Regions from separate parts of the Pseudobacillus sp. 179-B 2D1 NHS genome, predicted to be linked through region 1. Evidence: riboswitches for the same ligand, from Rfam matches in the RefSeq annotation. Region 1 holds a riboswitch; the other holds the start of a gene.
The links. A riboswitch is a leader RNA that binds a small molecule or an ion and turns the genes downstream of it on or off. The one in region 1 is predicted to bind cyclic di-GMP.

Region 1 (6,004 bases):
CTTTATGGCGAGCATACTTATCCATATGCTGAATATTTTCTTTCGGAAAAAAGTGTTTAGAAAACTCAACCGCTCCAATAATTCTATCTCCTTCTTTGATTGGGTAAGTCGAATTAACCGATACTACTACATTTCCTTTTGTTGTTGTAATTTCCTGTCTAATGTTACAAAGGGGACGGCCACTTCTTAATACATTCATTAACGTGCTATTTTCGTTGGTTAAATCTTTATAAAAAGAGGTGACATGTTTCCCTAGAAAGTTTTCGGGTCTGAGATGAAGCTCTTTCAATATATTTAAGTCAGCCATATCATAAAAAATAACATTTCCGTTCGCATCGACGACTAATACATTGTCGAAATCGGATAAGTTTTTAAAACTTTCTACATCAATCATCACCTTTTCTCCTCCTATCCGGTGTGAAAGTTCGTCATCTATGCAGCAGACCGCTCGTCAGTTAAAATGTCCGCTTAGAAAATTAGTGTATTCCAATTGTACCATGTCCTTTTTTGAAAATTAAAGGCTGCAAAATTTATTGCCGTGCAGATGTATGACAGATTGCTTGAATGATTAGCTGGCATAAGCATAAAAACCCTGATGGTGAGCCTATGCAAAAGCGACCCCCAGGGTTAAATAAATTATTATTCATAAACTAAATTTTTTCAACGTTCGTATTATTTTCATTCATGCTAGCCGTCTGCTTTTTCGCTTTGCCCTCTTTCGGCCGCTTCGATTAAATAGGTTTCAAAGTCTTCTCCTGACAACGGTTTGCTAAATAAAAACCCTTGTCCTTGGCTGCAGCCATCCTCATTCAGTACATCTAATTGCTCCTGGCTCTCCACCCCTTCAGCAATAACATTGATCCCAAGCGTCCGTGCAAGTGTTAAAACAGCTTGTACAATTGCCTGACTTTCTTCATTTTGATGAATATCCCGAATGAAAGAGGCATCGATTTTCAACGTATCCACAGGTAAATATTTAATGTAGCTAAATGAACTGTATCCAGTACCAAAGTCATCAATAGAAATATGAATACCGATGTCCCGCAGTCTTTGCAAAGTATCGGCCGCGTGATCGATATCTGCAAATACACTTTCCGTTACTTCAAGCTCCAGCCATTGTGCCTCCAATCCGGTCTCTGTTAAAATTTCTTCAATTCTCTCTATAATATTGGGATGCGCTAATTGGCGAACAGACATATTAACCGAGATTTTTAATGGTGGGTACCCTTTGTTTTGCCATTCTTTATTTTGCCTACATCCACGCCGGAGAACCCACTCTCCAAGAGGAAGAATAAGGCCCGTTTCCTCGGCAACCGGAATAAATTTATTGGGAGAGATCCTCCCCAGCTCCGGATGGTCCCAGCGGACAAGCGCCTCCATTCCGATGAGTTGATTTTTAGAAATATCCATTTTGGGCTGATAATCAATATGAAAATGCTCAAGCTCAATCGCTTTTCTTAATTCATTCTCCAGCAGGATGCGCTCCAAGGATTTCTCTTCCATCTCTGGTTTAAATAATGCATAGCCGTTTCTGCCCCGTTTCTTAACGGAATAAAGAGCGGTATCCGCTTTATTTAATAGTTCATCTGCATCTTCACCGTTCACCGGAAAAAGCGCAATGCCAATACTGCAGGAAAGCGTATAGTGCTCGCCTGCAACTTTCAATGGTTCTTGAAAGTTAGAATGAATCCTTTTGGCAATCTGATCCAGCTCTTCCATGCCTGATACATTGTTTAGCAACACAGTAAATTCATCTCCACCCAGCCGTGCGACTAAATCACTTGGTCGCAGCGAGTTTTTAATACGGCGAGCAGCCTCAGTTAGGATAAAGTCTCCATTCTCATGTCCCCAAGAATCATTCACAAACTTAAAGCGATCCAAGTCGATAAACATAACAGCAAGCTGAGAAGAATAACTCTTAGCATGATCCACTTCTTTTCTCAATCGGTTCATGAATAATCGGCGGTTAGGCAAGTCCGTCAATGTATCATGATAAGCTAAATGATAAATCATTCTCTCTGATTTTTTCCGTTCGGTTATATCTCGCATCGCCAGCACGAAGCTTTTGATCTCACCATCTTTATCAATGACGGGATTAATCTTCGTTTCCGTGTCCTTATACGCTCCCCGGTTCGTCTTTATACGGAATTCGAGCAGCGAGGATACTTTCTTTTTAGCAGCCAGAAGCTTTAACTCTTCAGAAAGAGTCAGTTGATCTTCTTCATGCACCCATTGAAAGATCCTTCCTGACTCTAATTTCGCAAGCTCATCGCCCAACAACAATGCATGAGATGGAGACATGTAGAGGAAGCTTCCTGACTGATCAATCACTGATACCAAGTCAGATGAATTCTCTGCAATTAGTCGATATTTCCCCTCGCTCTCTCTCAATTCCTCTTCCATCTTCTTTCGAAGACTAATATCGTTTCTTATCGATGCATATTGATAAGGTTTCCCGCGATCATTCAAAAAAGGAACAATCGTTGTGTCTACCCAATAAAACGACCCATCTTTCGCCTTGTTTCTTATCTCTCCCTTCCAGATTTGACCGGAACCAATCGTTGCCCACATTTGTTTAAAAAACTCCCGTGAATGATAACCCGAATTCAATATACAGTGATCTTCACCAAGGAGTTCCTCCTCATTGTATTTAGAAATTTTGCAAAATTTTTCATTCACGTAAAGTATCTTTCCTTGATGATCGGTAATAGCGACAATAGAAGACTGATCAATTGCATATTTGACATCTGTCAACTCTTTTAAAATATTCTCCAATTGATTGTCTTCTACATTCTTAGAAGGTACAGGCATGATAAATCTCTCTCTTCTCTTTGTTTTTTCTTTTGCTGTACAATATTTACTATACATATCTGGGTATATCCAAACAAAAAAACCGACTCAAAAAAGAGTCGGTTGCACTACTCGCTCCAAGCCATTCAAGTGCCCACATACAAATGACTGTTCATCGCTTCCACCATAAGATTGTTATAAAAAAAAATTCCACAAATGTCTTATTAGACTAACGTTTTTTATACAATTATCATAGTTCGATATACCCGTCAAGTCAATGTCTACCGTTATTTATTTCTAGCATTATTCGTCTCTTAATGAGGCCTATTTCACAAAGAAACCTAACAATATTTATGAGGCCTAGATCAAAAACCTTGCTTTTTCCTCTGACAAGAGAAAAGGATAAATACACCTCGTCTTACTCGTTTTTTATCCTTATTCACTTATCTATCTTTATTTAATTCTGCCACAATATGGCCAACTTCACGCAAAACCAGTTTTTCCATCGCTAATGTTACTGCGCCAGTAGAACCCGGCAGCGCAAAAATGATCGTTTCTCCAGCTACACCTGCAACAGCTCGGGATAAGATAGCCGCAGAACCGATATCTTCTGTATAACTAAGATAACGAAACAACTCACCAAATCCGGTTAGCTCTTTCTCAAACAACGGTGCCACTGCTTCAATCGTCACATCCCGCTTAGCCACACCGGTGCCTCCATTAATGATAACCGCATTGATTTGGGGGTCTTCAATCCCTTGCCGAACAGCTCCTGTAATCTGTTCCTTTTCGTCAGGAACGATCTGGTAGCGTGCAATGGAATGGTGACTGTTGATTAAAAACTCTTTAATTTTTTTTCCGCTTTTATCCGTTTCTTCTGTTCGTGTATCGCTGACAGTAATCACCTGACAGACAACATGCTTTGCCGCTTGCCCTTTATGAGCATGTACTCGTCTTTCATTCATGTGAAATGGGTGCACCTCTCTTCTTTAACCGCCAATATAAGACATCTCAATTTTTGGCCGGTTCTTTGCTGTTTCTTCCGTTCGCTCATCCGAATAGCGGTCCGTTCGCGCAAGCCAAAGAGCTGACATATGATCTCTTACTTTTTCTATTGAACTCGTCGATCGGAGCACAGCCTTTAAATCGCTGCCTTTTGTAGCAAATAGACAAGTGTACAATTTTCCATCTGCAGATATTCTTGCCCGGGTACATGTCGAGCAGAATGATTCTGTCACTGAAGAAATCACACCAAACTCTCCGCTTCCATCCTTATAACGAAAACGGCTCGCTACTTCGCCGTAATACGCTTCATCTGCTGGTTCTACAGGAAATTTGCTGCTGATGAACTTGACGATTTCTTGCTTGGATACGACCGAAGAAAGCTGCCAGCCATTCGTGCTTCCTACATCCATAAATTCAATAAAACGAAGGGGAATACCTTCTTTTTTAAAATAAGTCGCCATTGGCAAAATTTGTTGCTCATTTACACCTTTTTTCACAACCATATTTATTTTAATGCCAAGGCCGGCCTTCTGCGCTGATTCAATTCCTCTCAGTACGGTTTTCACGCTGACAGATCGGCCGTTCATTTGTTTAAAAATGGTATCATCAATCGCATCCATACTAATATTCACCCGTTGCAAGCCAGACGATTTCAATGCTGTAGCATACTTGGGCAACAAGACACCATTCGTTGTTAAAGCAATATCCTTAATATTTGTCTTGGCATATAAGCCATGAATTAACTCGGGGAGGTCTTTTCTAAGCAGGGGCTCTCCTCCCGTCAACCTGACTTTCTCTACGCCAAGCTCTGTTGCTGCTTGAACGACACGGATAATTTCCTCAAACGTCAAATATTCCTCTTTCGGTAAAAACGGATAGTCTGCGCCAAAGATTTCAGCCGGCATACAATAAGAACAGCGGAAGTTACACTGATCCGTCAAGGAAATCCGAATGTCTCTTAGCGGTCTGTTAAACTGGTCTTTTACTTGTCCCATTCATTTCTCCTTTCTGGATGCCACGGCTGTGCAGATGTTTGCATGGAGGCAGAGCGCCTTACTCATCTACAAATAATTGGCGATAGGCATCCTTCGTATTGATGTTTTGGAATAACCTTTCAGTTGATTGGAGATCAGCTTCCGTTATTTTCTTAACGTTTACTTCACTAAGTAAATCGATCATCCGATAGTTTCCCTTTGTAAGCTGGGCTGTAATAACAGGCAACACTCGGCGATGATAAACGGCTGCAAGCGGCTGTTGACGGCCGGCTATGCTGGGAATCACAGCATCAAATGACCGATCTGCTTCAGCAATGAGTGCATTCATCACTTTTTCGTTTATTAATGGCATATCACATGGAAGAACCACATACCATTCGGCGGTAACCTGCTTCATTGCGCTATATAAGCCAGCCATCGGCCCTTTCCCGCAAAAAGGGGGGATGTCTTCTGTTACCTTGACAGCGGGATCTTGACTAAATCGGCTGGTAAGTGATGGATGACTGATGATCACCACTTGATTGGTAAAAGGGACGAGAGCTTGCAAAGAATACTCATAAAAGTATTTTCCATTGTATCGGACGAAGGCTTTAGGCTCACCAAACCTGCTTGATTCCCCACCAGCAAGTATGACACCGGCCCACAGCTTCTCTTTTTCTGTGGTCAATGCTTTTACCCTCCGCTTACAGGCGGAATAAGCGCCACTGTATCGCCGGAACGGACCACATCATCTGAGTCGGCATATTCCTCATTGACAGCTACAATGAGCGTGTCTGTCTCAATAGAGTACTTTTCACGCAGTTCGCTTAACAACTCTTCTACGGTCAATTCGTTGCTCGCTACTTCCAACTGCTCTTTGCCAATCTGCTCTTTCAAATGAGCAAAACAAAGAATGTTAATCATACATATTTTCTCCTTTCGGTCTTCCTTCTGGATAGGCTTCTGTCTCCAATTGATTGCCGATCCATTTTTCTCCGTCTTCCCAATGTTCTTTTTTCCAGATAGGCACAATTTGTTTAATTCGTTCAATGGCATATTCACTCGCCCTGAACGCATCCTTGCGATGTGGAGTAGACACGGCAATCACCACGGCAATATCAGAAATCTTTAAATGCCCTGTCCGATGTGTAATAGCCGTTTTTGCCTCTGGCCATTTCTGGCTAATTTCTTCTCCAATCTTCTCTAACTGTTTTTCAGCCATCGATTGGTAAGCT
Region 2 (6,004 bases), on a different contig from region 1:
TTCTGTGAAAGCGGGAGATGTGCTTCATATTCCAGTTGGAGCAGAACATGGGTTGAAGGCAATCACAGATTTGGAATTTATCGAAGTGCAATCAGGTTCTAATTTAGTAGAAGAGGACATATACCGCATTTACATGGACTGGTATGAAGTCGTGCAGCATTGCAATAAAGTAGTAAGTTGAATAAGAAGGCAAAATTGATGCTAGAGAAGAATATGCACATTAGATGGCTGCCTATTATTTTTCTATTTGGAGCAGTTAGTTTCTATTTGCTGATAGGTTTGCGGGGGTGGGGAGAGCCCGACCTTGAACAGACGAATCGTGCATCCCGGGAACAAGTTGTAGAAGTAGAAGATTTTACAACAGATGAAAGAGGAACAGCAGACGATTATTCAAAGGCGATTCAACAGGCCATTGATTTTTGTGTTACATACAAAAAAGAAAAAGTAATGTTTAGAGCAAACAAAAAGTATGTCGTCCAGTCAGGCTTTACTGTCAAAGAAGGCGTGAAACTGGAGTTTGGCCAAAATTCTATATTGGTGGTTAAGGGAAATGAGCGTGTGATAACCGTTGAGAAGGATGCCGTCATTATAAATGGAACCGTGCAAATCGTAGATCCTGATTTTCAGTCGGAAGTTATTTTTTTAAAAGGCACGGACCGCTTCGATGCCACAAATAGGACCCGTATTGAAAACATGGCGATTATCAACAAAAGTGAAAGTTACAAAGGAACGGGTCTTTCTCTTTATGCTAAGGGTCCGTGGCACAACATTAGCTTTGTTCATTTTGAAAATATTTCTATAGTGGGCTTCCAAACAGGCATTCAACTAAAAGCCGAAAATCCTAAAGATGAGACTTACAGTTGGATTAATGCCAATCGTTTTGAAAATGTGTCATTGGATGATTGTGTTTTTGGCATCCGGTTAGTAGGTTCAATCAGCATTCCAAATGAGTGCTCAGGCAATTATTTTACAGGGCTGCAAGTACAACTGACCGAACATACAGAGCAATTCATAAAGGCGGATGGTTCATATAATAAATTTGAGGGCATGGTTTGGGATGTGCAGCGTATCAGGCATTCTGCGCCGCTCGTAGTGCTTACAGCTGAAACAGAAAATAATCAATTAGATCTAAATATAGCAGATGAATGGATCAACGATCGTGGTCAGAAAAATAGTTACTGAGAAAAAAAGTGTCTGTTTATTCCGTCGAAAGAAGTGATAAAATGTTTTACTAAAACTAATGCAAACAACTCAATCCAGGTGCTAAAATTTAAGTAGAATAAAACTTTTCTTTTTCTTGCAAAGGCGAATATCAAATCATAGAAAAAGGCAAACTTATTGAAAAATAAGGACGCAAAGCTTCAGGTCTAAGGGGAAATACGCTATGACGGCTGGGCTGCCGATATTCTAGGAGGATTTTCTTATGAAAGAAGACCAAGTCTCAGTGGACAGGGAATGGATTGTTTTAATAAAAGAAGCAAAAGAGCTAGGAATCTCTCTTCAGGAAGTGAGGGATTTTTTGAAAAGCGGCCGGTTTGAGGGGACAAGTTTTAGGCTTGCCTGAAGATGACTCTAATGGGGGACATTCCGGTGAAGCGGTCAGATCTAAATAAGCAGAAAATAGTTGAATAGAGCCCTAATAAAAACTACAGCATTACGAAAGAAGTTTGACATGCGGGATCAATTGCCTATCGTTATTTCTGAATTTTCTGCTTGTTTGTTAAAGGAAGGCAAGTGAAAAAGCCCCGTTAAAAGAGAACTTATTTATCGGGACTATTAGACTTCTGCCATTTTTGAAACTCAAGAAATTGTTTAAACTGTTCTTTGCTGATCCCGGATTCCATTGCTTCTTTGGCCAGTTCGAGCCATTCAGTATCAATTTCTTTAATAGGATTGTCACCTTCGTCTATTAATTTCTCTACACTCACATTTAATACCGAGGCAACTTTATGCAGAAATTGAATAGAAGGATTTAATTGTATTTGGCGTTCCACTGAAGAGACGTATGATTTTGCTACTCCGGCTCGATTTGCCAATTCAGTCAACGAAAGTCCTTTAGACATTCTAAGCTCACGGATTCTTTCCCCTATAGACATTATGATCACCCTTAAAATATGCTGAAAACCGAATTATACAGATTTATTTTAACATGATACCGCTTAAAAGAACAAAGCCCTTATTAAAAGTAATGGAGCATTTATGATCAGTTACAGCAGGACTGGGCTGAAATTACACAAAAACATGAGAGAAGCGACTCACTCATATTGTTTCCACAACGTACTATCTTCTTATCTGATGCTCATCGGTAAAGGAGCATTTATATGTGAAAAGATGTGTTTGGCAACAGACTGAAACCTTTTGACAGTCAAGGGAAGAACGGCAGTAAATAGCTTGAATGGCTTCTCACACGGGTGAGGGGCTTTTCTTTATGACTAAAAAAGAGTTTGCTGGTAGCTCTCTAGCTCGTACAATCAATTGGACCTGTCTTTGCCACAGGTTAAGACTTTTCCTCGTAAGGATAAAATGTGACATTCTTCCCTTTCATTAGATATATTAGCTAGGGAATAATCAACATTAACAAGTAAAATTTAACTCCTATTACGATTTTGAAGAGTAGGATGGATAGACTTGTCGGCTAACATAAGAGACCGCCTCGTTTTTATTGACTCATCCATTGTTTACCAAAGGTGTATCGTTATGTATAATCAATAACATTGGGTAATGTAAGGAGGAATACTTTTTGAAAAGACTAGCTGTATTTTGTGGATCAAGTAATGGAGCTTCTGATCTTTATATTGAAGGAGCAAAAACTTTAGGAAAAGAGCTTGCTAAGCGCCAAATCGAGCTTGTATACGGAGGCGCAAGTGTAGGAGTAATGGGAGCGGTAGCTGATGCTGTTTTGGAAGCGGGCGGTCATGTCATTGGAGTGATGCCAAGCTTTCTTGATGAAAGAGAAATTTCTCATAAACACTTATCTCAGCTAATTGTTGTTGAATCCATGCATGAGAGAAAGGCTAAGATGGCCGAATTAGCGGACGGATTTATTGCCTTACCGGGCGGACCAGGAACATTAGAGGAATTTTTTGAAATTTTCACATGGGCTCAGTTAGGACTACATCAAAAACCATGCGGCCTTTTGAATATCAATAATTATTACACCCCGCTTGTCACCTTGTTCAATCATATGACAGAAGAACAGTTTTTACAGGAAAAATACCGTTCTATGGCCCTTGTAGACACTGATCCGGCGGGTTTGCTTCATCAGTTTAATACATATCAGCCGCCTTCAGTGAAAACCTATATTACAAAATCTCAAAGCTAACTAAAAATGTTGAAAATCCCATCGTTTGTAGGGGTAGTCACTTAGCCCATAAAGGGCATTAGAAGGCTTTTAAAACTTAATAACTAGCTATAAAAGGGTTTGACCAACAAAGCGCAAGGAATCCCCGCTCAGCCAGCTGCCAGAGATGACTGATAGTTAAAAAGCCCCCTGTTTAATGGGTGATTAGACTGAGAAATGGCGATTAATCGATAACAGGCAAGGATAAAATTGATTCTAGTATAAAGTTGCTAGTTTTTCGGTAACCGACAACAACCTATGGTAGTCTAGATAGCAGAAGCAGGTTATTAAATCTGAAATAAATTAGAGGGAAAACATGAAAAAGGATATGAAGACACGGCAGACTATTCTTAAGGCTGCCCTTGAATGCTTTAGTAAGAATGGTTATGTAAACACGTCTATTAGTGATATTGTCAAGTGTTCTGGTGTAAGCAAGGGTGGCATATACTGGCATTTTAAGAGCAAAGAAGAAATGTTTGTTCAAATGATTGAAGAAGAATACGAACCATGGCTGAATAGTATCCATTCCACTTTATCAACCATATCTGATCCTATTGAAAAACTCAAAAAATATGGGGAAATGTTTTATTCTCAAATTGATATCCCGATTTTTAAATTGATACCAGAGTCATATTGGGGTGAAGTAGGAGAACAGTATCGTGAAAGACTGAATAAATGCTATTCTAAAGATGATGAATTAATCCATTCTATCTTTACAGAAGCGATTAACAAGAAACAAATCAAAGTATCCGATGCAAAAGCATTAACCTGGATTTATATCTCCATGTTAGAAGGCCTTTTTGCAAAGTTATCACTTCGATGGGAAGACAAAGAAGAATTAGTAAAGTATTTTGAACAAGGTATCGATATTTTTTTAGAGGGCCTTACAGTTAACAATGATACAAATTAAAAGCTAAAACCCCAGGCAAAATCGAGAGAACTGGAAAAACATCGTTCAAATGAGAGGGATGAATCCCCAGGCTATTTCAGGTTAAGTATCTTACATAAAGGCTTTTTCATCCTCACGGCTCGATAAGAGTTTGTGAGGTTTTTTGTGGAATTGGACTCTGGTTATTTTTCAATATAACTTCCGATCCATTCCCCATTCATATACCCACTATTTCTGAACATTTAGTCCAATAAGTTTCTTCGTTTTAGTCTTTAGTTTTTTCTATTCTTCCAATTAGAGGGGGAGGAGGTAAAGAATTACCTTACCTATATTTTATTTATAAACTTGTTATTTTGTATAAATAAAGTTGTTTAAAAAGTGCGAGGCATTTTATTCAACAACCGGGTCATTTAATTGAGTAATGAGTTGCAAAAAACATACTTTTTTATAATTGTCTTCTTACTACACAAATGTCATGAATACCAATGCTCGTGATGCCGTTCATGTGATAGGCGGGTTGGCAGTACCCCTATTAGAGCTTATTATTCTAAAAAAGAAGACGCCATCCAAAATACATCGGATAGCGCCTTGATATTTCAAGCAGTTCCATTAAGGGTTCGTCGACCAAAGTCCAGCATGTTTTAATACAACACGTGGATGAAGTTTTAGCTGTGCAACCATTAAGTCTGCTAAATCTTCCGCTTGCATCACTTTTTCTGGATTGCCGTCTGTTAAGTTTAGCTCAACAGCCATATCTGTTGCAACCGTACTTGGCGTTAACGTTGTAACACGAATATTTTTCTTGCGTACTTCAAGCATTAATGACTCACTTAGTCCGATAACTGCAGCTTTTGAAGCCGAGTATGCACTTGTAATGGGTGCCCCTTTTTGACCAGCTGTTGATGAGATATTAATGATGTCGCCTGTGTTTCGCTCCATCATTTCTGGCAATACTGCACGTGTTGTGTAGTATACACCTTTTACGTTGACATCGATGATATTTGTCCATTCTTCAGGCGTTAAGTCCATAAAGTTACCGAATTTTGAAATGCCGGCATTGTTCACTAAAATATCGATTGCCCCAAGTTCGCCACGAATTGATTCAACCGCTGTGGTAATAGAGTCTAAATCCGCTACATTTGCCGCAGCGATTGCTACCTTCACATCATACTGTTTAAGTTCCTCTGCTACTTGTTGTAAATTTTCAAGCGTACGCCCAATAAGACCTACGTGAATGCCTTCTTGTGCAAAAGCTACTGCTGTTGCACGTCCTATTCCGCGCCCTGCTCCTGTAATTAACGCCACTTTTCCTGCGATTGATTGCATGTTTTTCGCTCCTTTAAATGAGATAGTTTTATTTTAGACGAAATAAAATGTATTAAACTAAAACATTTTAATAATTAAGTAAGGTGAATTTGTTAAAATTGTTCTGGTGATATAATTAATAGTGCTGTTTTACTCATAAATGTTTGCCGTCTAAAATAGATAAAGATTTGTCTTTAAGACTAACTTCATTCTACTTACGGTTTTCTACATTGTAAAGAATGCACTTTTTTGTGCGGAGGTTACCAAAAGGTTACTTACTTATATGAAAGGGAGTTAGCTCTATGTCGGATAAATTAAGAGAAGAGATAAGAGAGAGAATATTAAATCATGATTATCATTGTGAAAAAGAACTTACCTTATCGATTATTAGTGGGAAATGGAAAGTTGTTATTTTGTGGCATTTAGGTGTAGAAGGACCACATCGCTTCAGCGAACTTCAAAGACTTTTT

Region 2: another riboswitch for cyclic di-GMP. It lies ahead of ACH0BF_RS13210 (anti-repressor SinI family protein); the one in region 1 lies ahead of ACH0BF_RS00945 (sensor domain-containing protein).

Annotation. Positions count from the first base shown of each region.
Region 1 is NZ_JBIQDP010000001.1:157,067-163,070, reverse strand. Features, by position in the region: gene ACH0BF_RS00950 (sigma-54 interaction domain-containing protein) at 1-394, opposite strand, end outside; gene ACH0BF_RS00945 (sensor domain-containing protein) at 688-2,811, opposite strand; cyclic di-GMP riboswitch class II at 2,899-2,982, opposite strand; gene ACH0BF_RS00940 (MogA/MoaB family molybdenum cofactor biosynthesis protein) at 3,234-3,755, opposite strand; gene moaA (GTP 3',8-cyclase MoaA) at 3,780-4,790, opposite strand; gene ACH0BF_RS00930 (molybdenum cofactor guanylyltransferase) at 4,849-5,457, opposite strand; gene moaD (molybdopterin converting factor subunit 1) at 5,463-5,693, opposite strand; gene ACH0BF_RS00920 (molybdenum cofactor biosynthesis protein MoaE) at 5,686-6,004, opposite strand, start outside.
Region 2 is NZ_JBIQDP010000012.1:28,130-34,133, reverse strand. Features, by position in the region: gene ACH0BF_RS13220 (sugar phosphate nucleotidyltransferase) at 1-181, shown strand, start outside; gene ACH0BF_RS13215 (hypothetical protein) at 199-1,182, shown strand; cyclic di-GMP riboswitch class I at 1,319-1,404, shown strand; gene ACH0BF_RS13210 (anti-repressor SinI family protein) at 1,424-1,564, shown strand; gene ACH0BF_RS13205 (helix-turn-helix domain-containing protein) at 1,761-2,096, opposite strand; gene ACH0BF_RS13200 (LOG family protein) at 2,741-3,322, shown strand; gene ACH0BF_RS13195 (TetR/AcrR family transcriptional regulator) at 3,657-4,250, shown strand; gene ACH0BF_RS13190 (3-ketoacyl-ACP reductase) at 4,839-5,555, opposite strand; gene ACH0BF_RS13185 (winged helix-turn-helix transcriptional regulator) at 5,837-6,004, shown strand, end outside.